3 regions of the Agrobacterium sp. fls2-241-TYG-188a genome follow, and region 3 is predicted to be linked to each of the others. Evidence: predicted binding sites of a transcription regulator. Region 3 holds the regulator's gene; each other region holds the start of a gene.
What was found. Region 3 encodes LexA, which represses DNA repair genes until DNA is damaged. Its sites were predicted from a motif close to TGTTCNNNNTGTGTTCNG; they were not measured.

Region 1 (8,109 bases), 810 kb from region 3:
GCAATCCTGCATCTTGATCTGGATCGCTTCAAGCAGATCAATGATACGCTTGGCCACGCTGCGGGTGACGCCATTCTGGTTCAAGCCGCCAAGATTTTGACAAGCAGCGTGCGCCAGAATGATATCGTCGCGCGTATCGGCGGCGACGAGTTCGTCATTCTGATGCGGCAGTTACAGGACAAGGACAACATCAAGGCAATCGCATCGAAAATCATTTCTGCCTTCAGCCATCCCTTCGATTTTGATGGCTTCTCCTGCCGCTGCGGCGTCTCGATCGGCATCGCCTTTGGGGAAAGTCCGGCTGACGACGCCCGCCGCACCCTTATCAACGCGGATTTGGCGCTTTATCGCGCGAAAGCGACCGGACGAAACCGCTACGAATTCTTCACCCAGAACCTTCAGGCGGAGATCGTCAGCCACAAGCGAACGGCAGACGAAATTCTGGCGGGACTGGAAAAGGGCGAGTTCGAAGCCTGGTATCAGCCGCAGTTCTGCGCAAGATCGCATGAACTGACCGGCGTGGAAGCACTCGTCCGCTGGCGTCACCCGACCCGCGGCATACTAACGCCCGACAAGTTCCTCAAGATTGCCGAAGAACTGGACGTCGTCTCCGCCATCGACCAGATCGTCCTGCGCAACGCCCTTCAGGACAGAAACATCTGGCATCTAAAGGGCATCGAACTGCCGCGCGTATCGGTCAACGTCTCGGTCAGGCGCCTGCACGACGATCATCTCATCGAAAGCCTCAAGGCGATGGCAATCCAGCCCGGCGAAGTCGCCTTTGAACTTGTGGAGTCGATCTTCCTTGATGAGAACGAGGATATTGCCGCAAGCAATATCGAGCGGGTCAAGGCGATGGGTATCGACATTGAGATCGATGATTTCGGCACCGGCCATACGTCGATCATCAGCCTTCTGCGTCTCAAGCCGAAACGCCTGAAGATCGATCGCCAGCTTGTGATGCCGATTCTGACCTCGCCGCAGGAACGGTCCATGGTTCGCTCCATCATCGATATCGCCCATTCGCTTGGCGTGGAAACGATTGCCGAGGGTGTTGAAACCCAGGAACATGCCGTTCTTCTGCGGCAACTGGGATGCGACATCGTGCAGGGTTACGCCTTTGCCAAACCGCTGCCTCCCGAGGAGTTCTCGGCATTTGCCACAGCCAAATCCTGGCGAAAGGTTTCGTAACGACACCTTGCTTTCAGACCAGTGCCCGTGAAGGAACGAAATTGGCAAAAGAAGGGCTTTTGCCAACCGAGCCTTTGCACTATGAAAAAACGCCTCTTTCTAGAAATGCGTTCCGCAAGCGGAATGCTGCGGGTTTGGTCTGATTACATGTCGCATAATAGTTTCGGTTATCTTTTCCGCGTTTCCACCTGGGGCGAAAGCCACGGACCGGCGCTTGGCTGCGTTATCGATGGTTGCCCTCCTGGCATTCGTTTCACCCTTGCCGAAGTTCAGGCATGGATGGACAAGCGCAAGCCGGGCCAGAACCGCTTTGTGACCCAGCGCCGCGAAGACGATATCGTCAAGGTTCTCTCCGGCGTCATGCTGGACGAGGACGGTGTGACGATGACGACAACCGGTACGCCGATCTCGATGATGATCGAGAATACCGACCAGCGCTCGAAGGATTATGGCGAAATCGCCAGCAGCTTCCGCCCGGGTCATGCCGATTACACCTATGATCTCAAATATGGCATTCGCGATTACCGAGGCGGCGGCAGGTCTTCCGCGCGCGAAACGGCGGCGCGCGTTGCTGCTGGAGCCCTGGCACGCAAGGTCGTACCGGGTCTTAACGTGCGCGGCGCGCTGGTGCAGATCGGCAAGCACAGGATCAACCGGGAAAATTGGGACTGGGCGCAGGTCGATCAGAACCCCTTCTTCTGCCCGGACGCCAACATGGTGCCCGTTTGGGAAGAGTATCTCGATGGCATCCGCAAGGCGGGCTCGTCCATTGGCGCAGTGGTCGAAGTTGTGGCAGAAGGTGTTCCCGCTGGTATCGGTGCACCCGTTTACGCCAAGCTGGACCAGGATATCGCCTCCAACCTCATGTCCATCAATGCCGTCAAGGGCGTGGAAATCGGCGAAGGCTTTGCTTCCGCCGAACTGACCGGCGAGGAAAACGCCGATGAAATGCGCATGGGCAATGACGGCAAACCGATCTTCCTTTCCAACCATGCCGGCGGCATTCTGGGCGGTATCGCGACAGGAGAACCTGTCATCGCCCGCTTCGCCATAAAGCCGACCTCGTCGATCCTGACCGAGCGCCAGTCCATCGATGCGGATGGCCGGAATGTCGATGTCCGCACCAAGGGTCGCCATGATCCGTGCGTGGGTATTCGCGCTGTGCCGATTGGCGAGGCGATGGTGGCCTGCACGGTTGCCGACCATTATTTGAGAGACCGCGGCCAGACCGGGCGTTTGAAGTAGGAATATAGCATGGCATATGATCAGAAGCGTGTTGTTGAAGCCATCAGAGCCTTCGAGGCAGGCGAAATTGTCGTGGTCATGGACGACGACGACCGCGAAAACGAAGGTGATCTGATTGTCGCCGCAGTCCATTGCACGCCCGAAAAGATGGCGTTCATCGTGCGGCACACATCCGGCATCGTTTGCACGCCCATGCCGAAGGAAGAGGCCAAGCGCCTCAACCTCAATGCCATGGTCGCCGAAAACGACAGTGCCCACACCACGGCATTTACCGTTTCCGTGGATTTCAAGCACGGCACCACCACAGGCATCTCGGCCGAAGACCGCACGCTGACGGTTCGCAATCTCGCAAACCCCAATATCGGCGCGGCGGACTTTACCCGTCCCGGCCATATTTTTCCCCTCATCTCCCGTGAAGGCGGCGTCCTCATGCGCTCGGGCCACACGGAAGCGGCTGTCGATCTGTGCAAACTCGCCGGACTTCCATTGATCGGCGTCATCAGCGAACTGGTGAATGACGATGGCACTGTCATGCGCGGCCCGCAGGTTTCGGCATTTGCCGAAACGCACGGCATGAAACAGGTTTCGGTGGCAGACCTCATCGCCTATCGCCAGCGCAAGGAAACGCTGGTCGAGCTCGAATCGGATTTCGTGCTCGATACGCCGTTTGGACCTGCCAAGGCGCAGACCTATTCCCTGCCATGGGACCCGATGCAGCACATGGCCGTCATCTTCGGCGACATCAGAGACGGCGTGGACATCCCCGTGCGTCTGCATCCTGAAAATGTGGCCGACGATATCTTCGGCAAGAAGCAGCCCGTTCAGCATTATATGAAGAAGATTGCCGATGAGGGCCGCGGCGTCATCATCTATCTGCGTGAAGGCTCTGTTGGCGTGGGCCAGGTGGCTGGACGCCGCAAGTCCCGCGATCCAGAGGAAGACCATGCTCAAGCCCGCTCGCGCGAAGACGAGTGGCTGGAAATCGGCCTCGGCGCGCAAATTCTCAAAGAACTCGGGATATCTTCCATCAAGCTCCTGACATCGCGCGAGCGCCACTATGTCGGTCTTGAGGGTTTCGGAATCCAGATCAGCTCGACGGAAATCGGCTGATCGAGGCGAGATTGCCTGACACTCCGCACCTGCTGCGGGGTGTCAAACTTGCGATAGCTAAGGCTCGCCCAACCAACCATCCAGATATCTGATGGTTTCGACACCGGTGAACTTCCCCAGCCGGTTCAATTCTGCGTCAAGCTTTGCCAGACGGCCAGACGACGGACGCACACCCGGTTCGAGCCACAGGCGCTTCACATCCAGCGTTCCGCCCTTGCGGTCTGCCTTCATGTCGATGCGGCCGATAAGGCGATCCGCCTCCAGAAGCGGAAAGACATAATAGCCATATTGCCGCTTTGGCTCCGGTACGAACACCTCAATCCGGTAATAGAAGCCGAACAGTCGTTCGGTGCGAGCACGGTTGCGCAGCAGCGGATCGAAGGGACTGAGCACACGGATGCGGTTTGGCGGCTCGATTGCAGCCTCCGCATCCCCCGTAAATCCTGCAAATGCGTAGGACATGCGATCTTTCGCGCCATCGGAAGACGCCAGCGACACTTCACAGAGTTCGCTGCGGTGGGCTGTCACCCACTGCCTGGCCTCCTGTGGCGAGACGATATCGAAGAACGCAGCAATCTCGCCGGAGGTCGCAAAGCCGAGGCGTGTCAAGGCTTCCCGACAGGCCCAATCCACGAAGTCCTCGTGGCTGACCTCTCGATCATGGTGCTCTGCCGGAATGACACGCTCTGCAAGGTCGTAGATTTTCTGGAAATTCACCCGTCCCGCCACGGCCAGCTTGCCCGTGTGCCAGAGATATTCCAGCGCCGTCTTGGACGGATGCCAGTTCCACCAGCCGCCGGATTGATGCCCTTCAGCCTTCATATCCCGGGACATGGCCGGACCATTCTCGGCAATGCGGCGGTAGGTTTCTTCAAAGGCAGAATCGAACCCCTCCCCGTGCCAGTTGCGCCAGCGTTCCTGAATGATCGGTTCGCGACGCCGGAAACGGTGTTTCCAGTAGGGATAGAATTTTGCGGGCAGAATGGAAGCGTCATGCGTCCAGTGTTCAAACAGCGCCCGGTCCTTCTCCAGCAACTCCGTGAGGTGGTGACGCCTGTATGTCTGGTTGCGGGAAAAGATGATCTGATGATGGGCGCGCTCGACCGTCGCGATACTGTCCACCTGCACGAACCCGATATCGGTAATGAGGTCCAGCAGCTGCGCCTTGTTCATGGCGCGCGCAGGCGGCGCTGACAGACCCTGTCGCGCAAGGAAGATACGTCGTGCTGCTTCATTCGAAATCAGAATCGCCATGCCAGCAGCTTAGTTTCGCGCAGACAAAAATCAATGTTCAGTTTTTGTTCCTTGTTTCGTTTGCCCATTGCAAAGTCTATAGGAAGGGCAGGAAGAGTTTGGGAACAGGCAGTTGGATATTCATTTCAGCGATGCGAGCGTGGCCTTCGAGGGCAGGATTGCGGTGGAGCCGCTGACGCTTTCTCTTCGGGAAAGACGCATCGGCATTATCGGTCTGAACGGCTCCGGCAAGACGACCGTTGCGCGGATGATCAACGGCTTGACGAAGCCGACGGGCGGGCGGGTCAGCGTCGGCGGTCTCGACACCGTCAAGGATGCGTCCTCGGTACTCAAGCAGGTTGGTTTCATTTTTCAGAACCCGCAAAACCAGATCATCCTGCCGATCATCAGGGACGATATTGCCTTTGGCCTCAAGAATAGCGGGCTGGACAAGACGGCAACGGAGGCTGCCGTGGACGCCATCTTGCAAAGGTTCGGCATTGAGCATCTCGCAAAACGCAGGGCGCATGAGCTCTCCGGCGGTGAATTGCAGCTCTCGGCACTGGCGGCCGTTACCATCACCGGCCCGAAAATTCTTATCATGGACGAGCCGACCAACCAGCTCGACCTGAGAAACCGTATGCTTGTGGAAAAAACTATGGCCGGGCTTGAGCAGAAGCTGATCGTCATTACCCACGACCTGCCGCTGCTGGACGGCTTTGACCGTGTGCTGGTATTCCATCAGGGCAAGCTTCACGCCGATGCACTGCCCGCCGTGGCGATAGAGCTTTATCGTGAGCTGGCGCTGTCATGAGAAGCCTCCATGTTGAAGGAACGGGCTGGCTCTATCGGCTTTCGCCGCGCATTAAGCTCGCAAGCCTGGCGCTCTTCAGCATCGGCCTGTTTCTGACACGCGATCTGACAATCCTGTGTGCCGCTACACTTCTGGCCGCATTCGTGCTGTGGCAGGCAGATCTCGGGTTTCGAGAGACCATCGCCCGCCTCAAGCCGGTCTTGGTGACCATTGCGATCATCGCTGCCATCAGCTTTCTCGTCATTTCGCCGCTTGATGCGACCATCGCCCTATTGCGGCTCGCCGCCCTTACGCTTCTGGCAACAGCAATAACGGCAAGCGTCAGCATTTCGCAGTTCATGGATGAAATCGCCTATGCCCTTCGTCCGCTGGAGAAACTGGGTCTTGCGAATGCTGCAGATGTGGGGCTGGCGGTGGGACTTGTCGTGCGTTTCGTACCGGAAATCATCAAGCGCCATGAAGCTCTTCGTGATGCGCAGCGCGCGCGCGGACTGGAAACCAAACTCCATTCCATCCTCATTCCGCTCGTCATTTTGACGTTGAAGGATGCAGATGCCATTGCGGAGGCCATTGACGCGCGCGGTTTCAGAGGCCAAACCTCATCGGCAGATATCATCAGGGGAGAAAAACGCCATGAAGACCCGTGACCTCGTTCTGATCTCGCTGTTTTCAGCCATCATTATTGCGCTTGGGCTTTTGCCGCCAATTCCGCTCGGTTTCATTCCGGTCCCCATCACCGCACAGTCGCTTGGCGTTATGCTGGCCGGTGTTGTGCTGGGTGCAAAGCGCGGGACGCTTGCTGTACTGCTGACGATTCTCATCGCTGCCATTGGTCTTCCCGTCTTGTCCGGCGGTCGTGGCGGGCTTTCCATCTTCTACACGCCCACCACCGGCTATCTCATCGGCTGGATCGCCGCTGCCTTCACCACGGGTTACCTCTCGGAACGTCTGGTAAACCGCAATCAGTCCGCTTTCGCGCAGGGGCTCGGATTTTTTCTGGCGAGCGTCGCTGGCAGCGTGGTCGTGCTTTACGCTTTCGGCATCACCTATCTGGGAATTGCAGCAGGCATTGGTGTTACCAAGGCATTTATCGGTTCCATGGCCTTCATCCCCGGCGATGTGCTGAAGGCTGTTCTTGCGGCCCTGGCTGGCCGCGCCGTCATGGCTGGATATCCGCTGTTGCCGCTGCGCGTTTAACGCTGAGGAGCAGCCGAAATGGCAACCCGACTTTACGAGCACCCGATATTTCTTGAACACATTACGCCGCAGGGCCACCCCGAGCGCCCGGACCGTTTGCGTTCCCTCAATATCGCGCTGGAGCATCCGAATTTCGAACGGCTGGAGCGCAAACAGGCTCCGCAGGCCAACGAGGATGCTGTGCTGCTGGCGCACCCGGAGCGCCATCTGACATCGGTCATGCGCCAGATACCGGAAGAGGACGGCGAAATCATTCGCATCGAAGCGGATACCTATGCCTCCCCGAAAAGCCTTCAGGCAGCCTTGACCGGCATTGGCGCGGCCATGGCCGCCGTGGACGATGTGTTCAGCGGTGCAGCCGACAATGTGTTTGTGGCCAGCCGTCCGCCGGGGCATCATGCCGAAACCGAAAAGGCCATGGGCTTTTGCCTTTTCAACAATGCCGCCATTGCAGCGCGTCATGCGCAGAAGGTTCATGGCGCAGAGCGTGTCGCCATCGTTGACTGGGATGTCCACCACGGCAACGGCACCCAGGATATTTTCTGGAATGATCCATCGGTCCTTTTCTGTTCCACCCACCAGATGCCACTTTATCCGTGGAGCGGTGACAAGAAGGAAACCGGCATCAAGAACAATGTGGTGAATGCGCCGCTTTCGCCCAACACCGGCAGCGACCATTTCCGCGAGGCTTTCAAATCGCGCGTGCTGCCTGCCCTTGCCGATTTTTCGCCTGACCTCATTATCATCTCTGCGGGTTTCGATGCACACCATCGTGATCCGCTGGCCCAGATCAATCTGGTGGGGGATGATTTCGACTGGGCAACGGGCCGAATTCTTGAGATGGCCGACAAATTTGCCGCCAACCGGGTCGTCAGCCTGCTTGAAGGTGGCTATGATCTGGAAGGGCTGGCGGAATCGGCAGCCATGCATATTTTGAGAATGATGAAGGGTTGAACATGACGGAAAATGCCAACACAGCCGATGTCAGCGGTTATTCTTTCGAAAAGGCTGTCGCCGAGCTGGAAAGCATTGTTGCCCGCCTGGAACGTGGCGATGTCGCGCTGGACGAATCCATCGCCATCTATGAGCGCGGCGAAGCCCTGAAAAAACACTGCGAAACCCTTTTGACTGCCGCTGAAAAGCGCATCGAGAAAATCCGTCTGGACCGCGCGGGCAAGCCGGTCGGTGTTGAGCCGCTCGACGGCGAATAGGCTGGAAGCTCCCGTAAATGCGACGTCACCCCCGGCTTGGGCAGAGGGTCTATCCGCTGTGCAATGTTGGGGTCTATGAGATCCTCGGGTAGCCGGAGGATGGCGCTG
Region 2 (8,109 bases), 170 kb from region 3:
ATCCAGAGGTTCGTCATTCCCGGCAGGGCAATCCGAACGAGTTGCGGGATGATGATGAGCACCATCGTGCGATTGCGTGGCATTCCCAGCGCGTCGCCAGCCTCATATTGCCCCTTGGGAATGGCGCGGAATGCTGAAAGCAGAACTTCCGCCGCATAGGACGAAAAAACCACCGAGAGGGCAATCATCCCGGCCACGAAGGCATTGATTTCGATGGGGCCGGTGATGCCGATATAGCCTCCAGCCGACTGCAACAGCATCTGGATGCCGTAATAGACGATGAAGAGTGTGAGCAGTTCCGGAAGACCCCGGAAAATCGTGGTGTAAATGCCGGCAGCCAGGCGAAGCGATTTTTCTTCGGATTGAGCCGCAAGGGCAATCAGAAACCCGATGATGAGCCCGACCGGTAGCGTCGCAAGTGCCACAGATATTGTGATCTTGACGCCGAAGGCAATTTCATCGCCCCAGCCCGCATCGCCACAGGCAACGAGTGTTCCGTTGCCGAAAAGAGAGAAGATGCCGACCGGTCCGCAGAATGGATCCAAGAGATGAGTGAGATAGGTCCAGAACGAACCTATGGCGGAAAGTGCTCCGCTCATGCCAATTTCCCCTGCGGACTTTGCCGCGCTTCTCGTATTGTTTTATTACCCTGTTCTCAAACAAAAATGGCGGAAGGGCAAGCCTTCCGCCACAATATTCAACAAACAAATCGCTTACTTGCCGTAAACGTCGAAGTCGAAATACTTGTCGTTGATCTTCTTGTATTCGCCGTTTGCGCGAATCGCGGCGATGGCGGCGGTCAATTTGTCAGCCAGCGCCTTGTCGCCCTTACGAACGGCAATCCCTGCACCCTGGCCATTGATGGCCTCGTCAACCGGCATCGGCGTCAGGATCTTGCAGCAGCTGCCAGCATCGGATTTGACCCATTCCGAGAGCACAACGATATCGTCGATAACGCCATCGATACGGCCGTTGGTGATGTCGAGCTTGTACTCGTCAGCCGTTGGGTAAAGCTTGAGCTCGGAATCGGCAAGATGCTTTTCGGCATAGTTGGCGTGGGTGGTGGAACCCTGTGCGCCGATGGTCTTGCCCTTCAGCTCTTCGACGGACTTGATCGGCGAGTCTTTCGGTACGGCAATGGCGGGCGGGGTGTTGTAGTATTTCTTGGAGAAATCAACTTTCTCAAGGCGCTCAGGCGTGATCGACATCGAAGCAACGATGGCGTCGAACTTCTTGGCCTGCAATGCAGGTATGATGCCGTCCCAGTCGTTGGTGACGAATGTGCACTCTGCCTTCATCTCAGTGCAAAGCGCCTTGGCGATATCGATGTCGAAACCGGTCAAGGTGCCGTCTGCTTCAAGAACGTTGAAGGGTGGGTAGGCGCCTTCCGTGCCAATGACCAGCTTGTCCTGCGCCATGGCGGCACCGGAGAAAAGCGACATCGCGGCAATCGATGCAGCAGCAAGCAGACGGGTGGAAATACGCATTTCGATCCTCTCTTTCGGCGAGTCTTCCGCACGGTTTGTTTCTTTTTTCCGGGCGGTAAATGTTTCGCGACGCCGCTATCTGGGTAACGCTGGCGGCAGCGCTTGGCGGATAGTCTTATCCTTGTCGTGAAAATGCAACCCTAATCGTTTCGCATTGCGATGATCGCCACAATCGCTTCACGAAAAGACCTTGATCTGTTCATTTCCGGTACAGAACGCCTTGGTCATGATTGGAACAAGACCGCACCTCAGGCGTTGTTCACCGCCCGCATGTGCAGAAGGTTTAAAATGGCCGTGAGACAGCGGTACAGCAGTATAATTCGTTGATAGGTGAGGAAATACAATGCTCAAAAAGAACAAGCTGCTGACAGGGGTGGTTTTTCCGCTCATGTCGATTGCGATGGTGGCTGAGCCCGCTTTGGCTGCGTCCAATATGGGCTCGGCGCACTACTCGTCACAGCAGAACGCCGCCGATCCTGTGAACGCACCGCTGCTGCTTGCGCAGGCTGATCCTTCCGCCGAAGAGCTTTTGAAGAAGCAACAGCAGGAGCAGCAGAAGGAAGAGCCAAAGGCCGAAAAGCCACAGGAAGAAGCGCCGCGTCCCCGTCGTGAGGCCGCTCCGGAGGCTGCGCCTGAACAGCAGCGCCCGCGCCGTGAAGCACAGCCGGAAGCTGAGCCTGAACAGCAACAGCGTCCACGCCGTGAAGCAGCGCCGGAAGCCGCGCCCGAGGCACCGGCCCGTCCGCGTCGCGAAGCACAACCAGATGCCGCTCCGGCAGAGGCACAACCAGAACAGCAGCAGGAGCGCCCCAAGCGCCAGCGCGAACAGCAGCCTGCAGCCGAGAGCGAACAGCGCCCGGAACGTCCGCGTCGCGATGCGCAGCCAGATGCAGCCAAGCCCGGCGCAGCCCCGGCAGAATCGCAGTCCGAGCCAGCGCAGGAACGCCCACGTCGTGCACAGGGCGAGCAGCAGCCGGGAGCCGATCAGGAGCAGCCTCGTCGAAACGGTGAAACGCGCCGTCCTGCATCCGAGACCGCCCCAGCTGCCGGTGAGAACAACGCTGAAAAGCCAGCCGTTCCTGGCAAGAAGCCAGCCGCGCCGGAGCCCGACGCAAAGACCGCGCCAGTTCCAACCGAACCAACAACTCCGGGCCGCTCTCCGCGTCCCTCGGAACAGCCTAACCCTGCACCGGGTCAGCAGCCTTCCGAACAGCCGCGTCCACCGCGCGCCGAGAACGGTGAGCCAGCAGCGCCTCTTCCAACATCGCCTACACCTGCACCTCAGGATGGCGCCACGACCGGACAGGCACCAGCAGGCGAACCGGTTCCAAGCCAGGTAGCGACACCGCAGCAGGAAGCGCCAGCGTCCACACCTGAGCAGTTGAACAAGGCAAGGGCCGTTGCAAAGGATCCTTCGAAGTCCGCCGATACAGTTATCTTGCCGGTAGACAAGGGCGCCGCTGTTCTCGACAGCGACAAGGAAGCGGAACGCAGCGGTAACCAGCAGTCCCGCGACCAGCGTCGTCAGGAACGTGAAGCCGTTCGCGACTTCAAGGTTCCGACTTCAGATGCCGAAGCGCAGGCAGCGGCACGTGGTGACAAGCCAGCACCGCAGATCAACATCCAGGCAATCACCAATATCCAGGGTGAGCGCATCGACCGTCGTCCGGATTACGACCGTCCAGAGGGCGTGCGTGAATGGCAGCCTCGAGACATGCCACGTGGTGGTCCGCGCGACCGTGACATGGGCGACCGGGTGTTCCTTCAGTTCGGCGATCGTGTTGTCGTGCGTGGCAACGATAACGACCGCTTTATTCGTGACGGTGCAAAGCCCTATTACGAGCGACTGCCTGATGACCGTTACCGCGAAACAATCGAACGGTCTGACGGTACGCAGGTCGTGACAGTTCGTAACCGCTACGGCGACGTTATCCAGCGGTCCCGTATCGACAGACGCGGCCGCGAGTATGTCCTGTTCTACGCACCTGAACTCGTAGACGAGCCGGACCGCGAATATGTCTACCGCGACCCCGGCCTCGACCTGCCGCCGATGCGCCTGCGTATTCCGGTTGAGGACTACATCATCGACACCTCGACCGATCCGGATCGCGATTACTATCGCTTCCTGGAACAGCCGCCAGTCGAGCCGGTCGAACGTGTCTACACAATGGATGAAGTGCGCTACTCCGCGCGTATCCGTGACAAGGTGCGTCGTATCGACCTCGATACCATCACCTTCACGACGGGTAGCGCAGAAATTCCGATGAGTCAGGCTCAGTCGCTGCGCAAGGTGGCGGACGCGATCAATAAGGTGCTCGAGAACAATCCGGCGGAAACCTTCCTGATCGAAGGCCACACCGATGCGGTTGGCAATGATGAAAGCAACCTTGTCCTTTCGGATGAGCGCGCCGCATCCGTCGCCAACGTCTTGACCGACGTCTATGGCATTCCGCCTGAAAACCTGACGACGCAGGGCTACGGCGAACGTTTCCTGAAGGTCCAGACACTCGGCGCGTCGCAGGAAAACCGGCGCGTCACAATCCGCCGCATCACCTCGTTGGTGAAGCCGGTGGCTCAGAAGTAACTTGAAAACGTTCTGATAGACCGATTTATCCAAGTCAACAAAACGCCCCCGAAAGATGATCTGTCTTTCGGGGGCGTTTGCTTGTGACGGGCACTTTTAGGCGGCAATATCTGCTTGTTGTGAATAAAAATACGTCGCGGTCATGCTAGAAGTCGCGCGACTCTACCGACGCTTGGCGCTTAGGGGGCGAGTCGCACTTTCCGGAGCAATTGAACCACCCCCGTAAAGCCGATCATTTTCGGGGGTGGTTTCATGCAAAAGCAACGGGCGTTTAATCGCTGTGTGCTCAACCGAGGGCGACGGCAATCTCGGCTGCCAGGCGTGCATTGTTACGCACAAGAGCTATGTTGGTTTCCAGGCTGCGGCCTTCTGTGATCTCGAAAATCTTGGCCAGCAGATAGGGCGTTACAGCTTTTCCCGCGATGTCGTCTTCTTCCGCGTAAGAGAGCGCGCGCGTGATGTAAATCTCCATCTCCTCGCGCGAGATCTCATCGGCCTCGGGAACAGGATTGGCCACCAGCATTCCGCCATCGATGCCAAGCTGCTCGCGCGTCGACTGGAAATTCGCAATCGCGGCAGGGCTGTTCAGTGAGAGAGGGCTCTTGAGGCCAGATGCTCTGGACCAGAAGGCGGGAAATTCAGTCGAGCCGAACGTCACTACGGGAACGCCGTTGGTTTCCAAAACCTCAAGCGTCTTTGGGATATCGAGTATGGCTTTGGCGCCAGCACAGACAACGATGACGCCAGTCCGCGCAAGCTCCGTCAAATCTGCGGAGATATCGAAGCTCTCTTCTGCCCCGCGATGCACGCCGCCGATACCGCCGGTAGCGAACACTTTGATGCCTGCATGTTCTGCAGCAATCATCGTGGCGGCGACCGTTGTGGCGCCGGTGCGCCTCTCAGCAATCGCAAAAGCGATATCAGCGCGCGACACCTTCATCGCATCCTTGGTTTGCGCCAAAGCCTCAAGCTGGCTCTTCTCTAGCCCGATGTGCAGGTTTCCGTGAAGGACGGCGATGGTTGCGGGGACGGCACCCTGATCCCGGATGATCTGCTCGACGCTTTCAGCCATATGGATATTGCCGGGGTAAGGCATTCCATGAGTAATGATTGTCGATTCGAGCGCCACGATTGGTGCACCGCGCTGCTTGGCGGCGGCAACCTCATCCGAGTAGGTGATTGGTAAAAGCGGGGGCAGCGGTTTTGTCATCGTATCATCCAGTTCGAGGTTTGTGCTCTCTTCACAACATTTCGGCGTCTGGAACAAGGGCCAGCATGTTTGCGAGCAAATCCATGTCCAGTTCCGCCGCCGTCGCGCTAAAAGACTGAACAGTTATGGCGGCAGCTGCCGCTCCCCAGCGTAATGCCTCAGATGGCAAGCGGCTCTGGGCAATCGCGGCCAGATAGCCGGACGCCATTGCGTCTCCAGCACCGGTTACGTCGCAGACATTATCAATGATGGGAGGTCTGAGCACAGCCGTCTCATGCTGCGAAAATGCAATGACATGTTGGGCACCACGGGTGACAACGCCACCGCGCAGTCCAAGTGCTTGCAGGTGGTCGGGCCATTCGCGAATGTCTGTCACTCTTTTGCCGGTCAAGGCGCCTGCTTCGGCCTCGTTCATGAAAAGAATATCGATTTGAGGCAAAGCTTCCCTCAGACGAATGACTTTTGCAGGCGAGATTGCAATCGCCGCCAAAGGCTTTTGGTTCGCCACGGCGGCAGTTGCTATTGCCTGCAATGTCTCCTGCGGCAGGTTTGCGTCACAAAGCAGGATGTCGCTTTCCATAACGGCTTCGCGAACGGCGCGTACCCGCAGTCGACGCGGCGTGAACAGCTTGTAAAGGTCCATATCCGCGATGGCGATGACCAGATTGCCGTCCCGCTCCAGAATTGCCGTGTAGCTCGGCGTCCGACGATCAAGGAAGGTAAAAGGCGTGTCCGCCACGCCGGCCTCTCTCGCCGCTGCGGCGACGGTTTCGCCATTGGCATCTCCGCCGCGCGGGGCAATGATCCTGACGCTGAAGCCCAGCCTTGAAAGATTGCGTGCCGCATTGAAGCCACCGCCTCCGGCTTCTTCCATCCAGGAACCGGGATTGCTGGCACCGGCGATGGTTTCACTCTCGATCATGCCACGGCGGTCCAGATGTGCGCCGCCTAGAACGAGTATCTTCTTCACTGCAGTTTCCTCTTTTTGACCGTTCAGGGGCGGCGCGATTCGTCACGGACGCCGGTACGGCACGCTAGTTCATGGAGCGCTTTTTCCACAGCGCAAAAAGAAAAACAAAAGTAGAACAAAGGACTTATCCATATTTGTTTTCAATATGATGATCGGCGCTTGTGGCATGAGAACAAATAAAGTACAAAATCGACACAGAGAGCTTCATTGCCTGTGCGGCTTCAATAACCTAAAGGTGGTTTACAGATGGCACAAAATTCTTTGCGTCTTGTAGAGGACAAAGCAGTGGATAAAAGCAAGGCACTGGAAGCGGCGCTTTCCCAGATCGAACGTTCGTTCGGCAAGGGATCGATCATGAAGCTCGGTTCCAATGAAAGTATTGTCGAGGTAGAGACCGTTTCGACCGGCTCGCTCAGCCTTGATGTCGCACTTGGTATTGGTGGTCTGCCGAAGGGCCGTATCATCGAGATCTATGGACCGGAAAGCTCCGGTAAGACGACGCTCGCCTTGCAGACCATTGCCGAAGCGCAGAAAAAGGGTGGCATTTGCGCCTTCGTTGACGCGGAGCACGCGCTTGATCCAGTCTACGCCCGCAAGCTGGGAGTCGATCTGCACAATCTGCTTATTTCCCAGCCAGATACGGGTGAGCAGGCCCTTGAAATCACCGATACGCTCGTGCGTTCCGGCGCGGTTGACGTTCTGGTTGTCGACTCGGTTGCAGCGCTCACTCCGCGTGCCGAAATCGAAGGCGAGATGGGCGATAGCCTGCCGGGCCTTCAGGCTCGTCTGATGAGCCAGGCGCTGAGAAAGCTTACGGCTTCGATTTCAAAATCGAAAACGATGGTGATCTTCATCAACCAGATTCGTATGAAGATCGGCATTTCCTACGGTTCGCCCGAAGTGACGACCGGTGGTAACGCGTTGAAGTTCTATGCTTCTGTCCGCCTCGATATCCGCCGCATTGGCGCCGTTAAGGACCGTGAAGAGGTTGTTGGTAACCAGACGCGCGTGAAGGTCGTCAAAAACAAGATGGCGCCTCCCTTCAAGCAGGTCGAATTCGACATCATGTATGGCGAAGGTGTCTCCAAGACCGGTGAACTCGTGGATCTCGGCGTGAAAGCCGGCCTGGTCGAAAAGTCGGGTGCTTGGTTCTCCTATAACAGCCAGCGACTGGGGCAGGGGCGTGAGAACGCCAAGACCTTCCTCAAGGAAAACCCTGCCGTTGCCAACGAGATCGAACTGGCGCTGCGCCAGAATGCCGGTCTTATCGCCGAGCGTTTTCTGGAGAATGGCGGACCCGAAGCCGACGGTGATGCGGTCGATCCAGACGCTTGATCGCGGGCGCAGCCTGGCGACACGTCTTTGTATTTCAGGTTTAGGACGTTCAAGGCCGTGCGATTGTTTCGCGCGGCCTTTATTTGTGACGGAACGTCATCCTCTTTGGCTGGACAGGCAATGACGCGAGCGATAAAAGCCATTGATTTTCATGCTATGGCCGGGTGAATGCGCGGCAATGAAGGACTTCGTATGAGCGGTGTAAATGAAATCCGGTCGACCTTCCTCGACTACTTCAAGAAGAACGGCCACGAAATCGTGCCATCCAGCCCTCTGGTGCCGCGTAACGACCCGACATTGATGTTCACCAATGCGGGTATGGTGCAGTTCAAGAACGTCTTTACCGGATTGGAAAGCCGCCCATATTCCACGGCTGCGTCATCGCAGAAGTGTGTCCGCGCCGGTGGCAAGCACAATGACCTTGATAATGTCGGCTACACCGCCCGCCACCACACATTCTTTGAAATGCTGGGCAACTTCTCTTTTGGGGATTACTTCAAGGAAGAAGCCATCACCCATGCCT
Region 3 (8,109 bases):
TATAGACGCGGTGGCCAAAGCCCATCAGACGGAACGGATCGTTCTTGTCCTTGGCGCGGGCAATGTACTCAGGAATGCGGTCAACGGAGCCGATTTCATTGAGCATGTTGAGCGCAGCTTCGTTAGCACCGCCGTGAGCAGGGCCCCAGAGGCAGGCAATGCCAGCTGCGATACATGCGAACGGGTTAGCACCCGAAGAGCCAGCAAGACGAACAGTCGAGGTCGACGCGTTCTGCTCATGGTCGGCATGGAGGATGAAGATGCGGTCCATTGCGCGGGCCAGTACCGGATCGACCTTGTAGTCTTCGCAGGGTACGGCAAAGCACATGTTGAGGAAGTTGGATGCGTAATCCAGATCGTTCTTCGGGTAAACGAATGGCTGGCCGATGTGGTACTTATAGGCCATGGCGGCAATCGTCGGCATCTTGGCGATCATGCGCAGCGAAGCGACCATGCGCTGATGCGGATCGGTAATGTCGGTGGAGTCGTGATAGAAAGCAGACAGCGCGCCGACCGTACCGCACATGACGGCCATCGGGTGAGCGTCGCGGCGATAGCCGGTGAAGAAGCGGCTCATCTGCTCATGCACCATGGTGTGGCGCGTAACGCGTGTGTCGAAATCCTTCTTCTGTGCGGTTGTTGGCAGTTCGCCGTAGAGCAGCAGATAGCAGGTTTCAAGGAAATCGCCCTGTTCGGCCAGCTGTTCGATAGGGTAGCCGCGGTGCAGCAAAACGCCTTCGTCGCCGTCGATGTAGGTGATCTTGGATTCGCACGATGCAGTTGATGTAAAGCCGGGATCGTAGGTAAAGGTGCCGGTGTGCTTGTAAAGCGTTCCGATATCAACGACCTTGGGACCGATCGTGCCTTCTCGTACAGGAAGATCGACTTTGGTGTCGCCGAGGGTCACTGTCGCGCTATTTTCCGTCATACCATACCTCCGAAATATGCAGGCGATGCGGGGTGACGCATCAGCCAGTTAAGCGTCAGCGATTTAGCTATATGATCCTTGCGACAAAGCCAAGCTATCGAACGAGCAAATTGTGCATTGCGACACGGCAATATCCCAAAATGAAGCATTTCTACGGCAAAGTGTTTCATTCTAGGTCAATGCTTCCTTAATCGCGCAAGATGTTGCAATATGCCTTCCAGGGTTGCAAACTAGAACCCTTGCGGCAAGGGGCGCCGGGGGTTGAACCAGAGAGAAGAGAACAAGCTTTTCCGTAACCGGGAAACGGACTTCGTTGCGCAAACGGAGCTCGATGCCTTGCTGTTGCCGCTGCATGTCTCGCGAGGCGCACTGGTGGGGCAGGGGCCGGTCACTCCCCAAAAGGACAGTTTGCAGACCAGGTTTAGACACTGGTGTTTGCGGTGCATCGAAGAGGAGCGCGCATATCGCGGGGGATTTCTTTTCGTCCCCGTTCTTATTGCCGCTGGCGCCGCATTCTGGTTCTGCCTGCCAGCCACCCCACCTTCTCTGCCGCTCTTGATCGCAACTCTTTGCGTCATGATATCAGCTGCCGCCCTATACCACAGGCCGGGTGCCACCTCCATTTTTCTGAAAACCGTTGCACTGCTTCTGCTGGGCATGGTCCTTGCCGATTGGGACACCCAGCGCAGCGCCACAATCATTCTCGATACGCCCGTCACGACACTGGTCAAAGGCACGGTGGAGCGGCGTGAACTGGATGCGCGCGGAAACTGGCGCTACGTCTTGGCACTGACATCGACGTCAAACCCAACAGTGTCTCGTCCGCCCGATCGAGTGTCAGTCGTGGCCCGCAGCCGCCATCAGGCGGCTGAAATCGGCGAAACGATTACGGGCAAGGCGCGCCTCTCGCCACCATCCGGCCCTGCCTTGCCAGGGCTGAATGATTTTGCCTTCGCCTCATTCTTCGAGGGAATCGGCGCAACTGGCTTTTTCTACGGGCCGCCGCAACGCGTCAGCGCAGATCCATATGCTGTGCCTGCATCGGGCCCAGCCAAGATTGCGGGAGAATGGCTTTATGAATTACGCAGTGATATCGCCCAGCGCATTCGGTACCTCATACCGGGTGATGCGGGAGCGTTTGCTGCGTCCATCGTGACCGATGAGCGGCGGGCCATCTCAAGCGAGACCATGGAGGCACTGCGGGTTTCCGGCCTCGCTCATATCGTCGCAATCTCCGGACTGAACATGGCGCTGGCTGCCGGCATATTCTTTGTCGGAATGCGCACGGTGTTCAGCCTCTTTCCGGGATTTTCCCAACGTTGGCCGGTCAAGAAGATATCCGCCTTTGCGGCACTTCTCATGACGTTTGCCTATTACCTTATATCCGGCTTTGCCGTTTCAGCGGAAAGAGCATGGTTGATGATGTCGATCATGCTGATTGCGGTTCTGGTCGACCGGCCGTCCATCAGCCTTCGAAATGTGGCGCTCTCCGCATTGATAATCGTGGTGCTTTCCCCGCAAGAGGTGATGGGGCCAAGTTTCCAGATGTCCTTCGCCGCGACGCTCGCGCTCGTGTCCGCCTACTCGTTCTGGAGCCGGTGGCGAAACAAGGAGGACGGCCTCTCGATAACCAATCCCCCATGGTGGCTGACGCTGACAACGAAATCGGCGGCGGTTGTCGGAGGCGTCGCTTTGACATCCTTTATCGGCGGCCTTTCGACTGCGGTCTACTCGATTGAACATTTCCACCGCATCACAACCTATGGCCTTGCCGCGAACCTTGCTGCAATGCCGGTCATGTCGCTTATTGTCATGCCTTTCGGGCTCGCTGGAATGCTGCTCATGCCTTTCGGCCTGGATGGCCCATTCCTGAAGATAATGGGCTATGGCATGGAGATTGTCATCGAGATTGCCAAGACGGTTTCGAGCTGGGGTGGGGACGCAACCATCGGCCGGCAACATCCCTGGTTTCTCACCATTTCAACAATTGGATTTCTGCTTCTTTCGCTCCTTCGAACACGACTGGCACTGATCGGCCTGCCATTCATCGCGGCGGGGCTCATCATGCTTGGAACCGAACGCTGGAGCGCTAAGCCCGACCTGTTGATTTTCGAGGACGGTTCGCTCATTGCGCTTTTATCCAATGACGCGGTTGCGACGACAAAGGCCCGCGCGTCGGGCTTCATCTATGATCAATGGGAGAGGGCGGTTCCACTGACGATGGAACATGTTGCTCCGCATCTGCTAGACACGGAGAGGCAGGCGGATGGAGACACCCAGGAGCTTGAAAACCAGCAAGCGTCTCGCGCTGGCTTGAGCGAAGCGGACAAAACGCAGGCGCTGGCTGAAATGAAGACAGCGCTTGCCGGCACGCAACGCTTTACATGCCGCAAGGACCTATGGTGCGCATTGAAATCCCAAAAAGGCGTTCGCATTGCGGTCCTATCCAACACATTGTTGACGGGAGCCGCCTGTGATCTCGCTGACATCGTGGTAACAAGCCGGGGAGTGCCGTTTCCAGCCTGCCGATCAGGTGCGCTGCTCATTACAGGCGATACGTTGCGGCGCACCGGCTCGATGGAAATCTGGTTTGGCGGGGAGGGAGCCCCCCGCTACAGCGCCAAAGCGGCGTTGGACGGCATCGAGCGACCATGGACCGCTCACCGCAGCTACCAGTGGCGCAGCAAAACCTATGACGCCACCTTGCCAGAGCATATCGCTGCATTGCTTTCAGCTGAGCGATGAAAGCTGTGAACGACACCTGCCGCTTACGAATTCCCTGACAGACGAAGATCAGCCAATATCTCTCCGACTGCTTTCGCCTCTTCCTCATGATCGCCGTCGCGCCATGTCTCCAGAAGCGCCGCCTCTTGCCACTCCTGCATTGCAGGCAGTGAGAGAAGACGGTCCTTGTACTCCGTGGACTCCGCAGAAAGCACTGTTCCGTACGTCTGAAAGCGGAAAGCGACCGGGCAGAAAAATGCATCCACGGCCGTGAACGTGCTACCCGCCAGGAATGGGCCACCAAAGGACTTCAGACCCTGCTGCCAGAGAGCGTCGATACGCGCGATGTCCTTTTGCAGCGATGCGCTCATGGAAGCTGGGCGAATGCGAAGGCCGACACTCATGGGATGCTCGTTGCGCAGCGCCTGGAAACCCGAGTGCATTTCCGCAGCAGCTGATCGAGACCAGGCGCGAGCGGCAGCATTGTCTGCCCACCCACCGCTATGTCGTTCAGCCAGATATTCTGCAATGGCGAGCGAATCCCATACGGTGAGATCACCGTCAACAAGGCAGGGAACTTTGGCAGTGGGCGAAAACGCTGAGAAGTCCTTCGCTGAATTGCCGAAAGGAAATAGGCTTTCTTTGAAACCGATGTCCAGCGTCCGCATCAACACCCATGGACGCAACGACCAGGAGGAGTAATTCTTGTTGGCTATATAAAGATCGTACATATCGCTGCCCTCCGTTACGAACTCCCGTGCTAGCTGAGACGAGCCATTTGATACAGACCGTTTCGAAGATAGGCCTCTTCAAAATATTTGATGTGTCATGCAGGAGGGAGCGCGACGCTGGACAGCATGATTGCCTGCCAGTCGACTGCTAGAATGGCTAAACCGGTAAGAGCAATGCCCAGCTTCAGGCTCGCAAGGTGACGAACTTCCAAGCGCAACCTGAAACTAGTGAGCCAGCTACATATAAGGACGCAAAAACCGGCGCTTCTGGTGTCCAAGACCTGTTGATATCGGACAGGAGTTCGATGTCCGCGTATCTTTTCTCTAGACAGGCACTGCAAAGGGCAGCGGCCAAGGCGACCGCTACCTCCACGCATAAGAAAAGTCACCGGTCAGTGATAGCGGCGAATAAGGCCGACGAGCTTGCCCTGAATTTTGACGCGGTCCGGTCCAAAAATCCGGGTCTCATAGGCAGGGTTCGCAGCCTCAAGCGCGATCGACGCGCCCTTGCGACGAAAGCGCTTCAATGTGGCTTCTTCATCATCCACCAATGCAACAATGATATCTCCCGGATTTGCCGTGCTGACATCGCGGATAATGACCGTGTCGCCATCAAAAATCCCGGCTTCGATCATCGAATCGCCTTTGACTTCAAGCGCGTAATGTTCGCCCGCACCAATCATGTCGATTGGCACAACGACGTCATGCGTGTTGTTCTGAATGGCCGAAATGGGAACACCCGCGGCGATGCGGCCCATGACAGGGACGCTGACCGAGTTCGAATCATTCGACGCGACCGGCAGGGGTGCTGGCTCAGCCGGTTTGGTTTTGCCAAGGCTACCTTCGATGACGCTCGGCGAGAAGCCACGTTGAGGCTTGCTGGCAGGCGTGTAGGACTCAGGCAGCTTGATGACTTCAAGCGCACGCGCCCGATTCGGTAGCCGACGAATAAAGCCTCGCTCTTCGAGCGCGGTGATCAGGCGGTGGATTCCTGATTTCGATGCCAGATCAAGTGCGTCCTTCATCTCATCGAAGGAAGGCGGCACGCCAGACTCTTTCATTCTCTCATGAATGAACAGTAGCAATTCCTGCTGTTTGCGCGTGAGCATGGAGTAACACCCTTAGAGATTCGAGGCGAAGATTCGCGAAACAAATACAGAACGAACACTATATGTTCCATATGTGTTCTGCAATCCCTTAAAAATCAGTGTGCTTGTGACAATTTACATCCATTATCTTGCCCGGCCATAAAACATGCGGCTTGCAACAGTGGAATGCCCATGCCGACGAAGCGGAAGGACCCCTCATGGCGCGTGAAATCGATCATATCGTAATGCCCGTTGCAGACCTCGGCCAAGCACGGGCGCGTCTCTTGGCGCTGGGCTTTACGGTTGCTGCAGATGCAAGGCACCCCTTCGGCACCAAAAATGCCTGTGTCTTTCTCAAAGAGGGGCAGTATCTCGAACCCCTGGCAATCGGAGACGCCGCGCAATATTCCAGGGCTTGCGCAGAAGGCAACGCCTTTGTTCGACGCGATGAAGTCTTTCGAAAGCGATACGGGCAGCAGGGGTTTTCCGCAGTCGCCGGAAAAACGCACGACGCAGATGCTGATCATCATAGCTTCGTTGAGGCTGGACTTTCCGGCGGCGACGCATTTTCGTTCAGTCGACCGGTAACATTGCCGGACGGAAGCCGATCTGAAGCGAGCTTTCGCCTGGCTTTTGCGGCGGAAAAGGATGACGGAAATCTGTTCCTTTTCACCTGTGAGCGTGTCAACGCTTTTTCCGCAAAACGGTCCTACCTCACAGCTCACAAAAATGGAGCGACTGGCCTGCGCGAAATAACCCTGCGCTCAGACCGACCGGACGCCTTTGCGCCATTGGTGGACGCAGCTTTTGGTGTGTCGGCAGCAGCCGACTCAACGGGAAACCTCAGCTTTCTTACGCCCGGCGCGGTCATCCGCATCGCGCATGCGCAGACGGTTGCAGAAGAGTTTGATGGGGCCGAGCAGGAGAGCATCACTGGCCTTTTCGGTGCCGCAGTCGTCTTTTCCGTCGCTGATCTCGCCGTGACAGAGTCGTTTCTTGCTGCTAATGGCGTGGAATACACGCGCAAAGGCTCTCGACTGCTGGTTCAGCGAGCGCCCGGTCAAGGCGCGATATTTGCCTTCGAGGAGTGAAGATGAGCGTCCAGAACAATCTTAATGTGGTCGTCGGTGAAGGTGCCGGTCAGGTTACGTTCAGCAACACGAAGCGATTCTCGCTCATTGCCGGGCCATGCCAGATGGAAAGCCGCGACCATGCCTTCATGATTGCGGAAACGATGGCGGAGCTGTGCGGACGGCTCGGCATCGGGTTGGTGTACAAATCATCTTTCGACAAGGCAAACCGCACATCACTTTCCGGCCAGCGCGGCATCGGCATCGACAAGGCGCTCGAAGTTTTTGCAGAACTCAAGGCACAGTTCGGTTTCCCGGTGCTGACGGATATTCACACCGAAGAGCAATGCGGCATCGTGTCACCGGTTGTCGACATCCTGCAAATCCCGGCATTTCTCAGCCGCCAGACGGATCTTCTCGTTGCGGCAGCAAAGACTGGCCGGGTCATCAACGTGAAGAAGGGTCAGTTCCTGGCGCCGTGGGACATGAAAAACGTTCTGGCGAAGCTCAATGACAGCGGCAATCCGAACGTCCTTCTGTGCGAACGCGGAGCATCCTTTGGCTACAACACGCTTGTGTCGGACATGCGTTCGCTTCCAATCATGGCATCGCTTGGCGCGCCGGTCGTCTTCGATGCGACTCATTCCGTGCAGCAGCCGGGCGGGCAGGGTGGCTCGAGCGGCGGCCAGCGGGAGTTTGTGGAAACCCTGGCGCGGGCGGCTATCGCTGTCGGCGTTGCCGGTCTTTTCGTTGAAACGCACGAAGATCCAGACAACGCACCGTCTGACGGGCCAAACATGGTGCACCTGAAAGACATGCCAAAGCTTTTGGAAAAGCTGCTGGCTTTCGATGACCTTGCCAAGGCAGCCTGACGGCTTTTGGCCTTAATCGATTTTTATGAAAAGTCGGCCTCTGGAGACGGGGGCCGTCATTGTAAATTCTTCTGCGTCGTCTAACAGCGGCAGAAGAATTCAAATTGAGTCGCTAACCAGTCGCTCTGTTTATCGCTCACCTGTCGGAAAAGCGCTTCACAGTCTTCGGGATGCGCTCTAAGACAGGCAGCGGAAAATCCTGTTCCAGTCCCAAGGGAGAGATCATGACAGCCATTACCGATATCATCGCACGCGAGATTCTCGACAGCCGCGGCAATCCTACCGTTGAAGTCGATGTCTATCTGGAAGACGGCTCTTTCGGTCGTGCGGCAGTTCCATCGGGCGCATCGACAGGCGCGCACGAAGCCGTAGAACTGCGTGATGGCGGAAAGCGCTATCTCGGTAAGGGCGTTGAAAAGGCCGTCGAAGCCGTCAATACGGAAATCTTCGACGCGCTGGGCGGTTTCGACGCAGAAAGCCAGATCCACATCGACCAGACGCTGATTGCGCTCGATGGCACACCGAACAAGTCTCGCCTCGGCGCCAACGCCATTCTCGGCGTTTCGCTGGCCGTTGCCAAAGCTGCTGCCGAAACAACCGGCCTGCCGCTTTATCGTTATGTCGGTGGCCCGAACGCCCACCTCCTGCCAGTGCCGATGATGAACATCATCAACGGGGGCGCACACGCTGATAACC

Region 1: a site for LexA is predicted at 4,835-4,852, ahead of QRN85_RS08520 (energy-coupling factor ABC transporter ATP-binding protein). Genes of this name have one in related genera too.
Region 2: a site for LexA is predicted at 6,352-6,369, ahead of recA (recombinase RecA). Genes of this name have one in related genera too.

What each region holds. Positions count from the first base shown of each region.
Region 1 is NZ_JARVRD010000002.1:367,808-375,916, reverse strand. Features, by position in the region: gene QRN85_RS08540 (bifunctional diguanylate cyclase/phosphodiesterase) at 1-1,191, shown strand, start outside; gene aroC (chorismate synthase) at 1,339-2,436, shown strand; gene ribB (3,4-dihydroxy-2-butanone-4-phosphate synthase) at 2,446-3,546, shown strand; gene QRN85_RS08525 (winged helix-turn-helix domain-containing protein) at 3,604-4,800, opposite strand; gene QRN85_RS08520 (energy-coupling factor ABC transporter ATP-binding protein) at 4,913-5,593, shown strand; gene QRN85_RS08515 (energy-coupling factor transporter transmembrane component T family protein) at 5,590-6,240, shown strand; gene QRN85_RS08510 (biotin transporter BioY) at 6,227-6,790, shown strand; gene QRN85_RS08505 (histone deacetylase family protein) at 6,809-7,744, shown strand; gene QRN85_RS08500 (exodeoxyribonuclease VII small subunit) at 7,747-8,001, shown strand.
Region 2 is NZ_JARVRD010000002.1:1,003,623-1,011,731, forward strand. Features, by position in the region: gene QRN85_RS11630 (ABC transporter permease) at 1-599, opposite strand, end outside; gene QRN85_RS11635 (ABC transporter substrate-binding protein) at 714-1,487, opposite strand; gene QRN85_RS11640 (OmpA family protein) at 1,831-4,071, shown strand; gene QRN85_RS11645 (pseudouridine-5'-phosphate glycosidase) at 4,358-5,281, opposite strand; gene QRN85_RS11650 (carbohydrate kinase family protein) at 5,313-6,251, opposite strand; gene recA (recombinase RecA) at 6,498-7,586, shown strand; gene alaS (alanine--tRNA ligase) at 7,779-8,109, shown strand, end outside.
Region 3 is NZ_JARVRD010000002.1:1,178,529-1,186,637, forward strand. Features, by position in the region: gene gltA (citrate synthase) at 1-928, opposite strand, end outside; gene QRN85_RS12450 (ComEC/Rec2 family competence protein) at 1,190-3,673, shown strand; gene QRN85_RS12455 (glutathione S-transferase family protein) at 3,697-4,383, opposite strand; gene lexA (transcriptional repressor LexA) at 4,776-5,492, opposite strand; gene QRN85_RS12465 (VOC family protein) at 5,690-6,562, shown strand; gene kdsA (3-deoxy-8-phosphooctulonate synthase) at 6,565-7,413, shown strand; gene eno (phosphopyruvate hydratase) at 7,638-8,109, shown strand, end outside.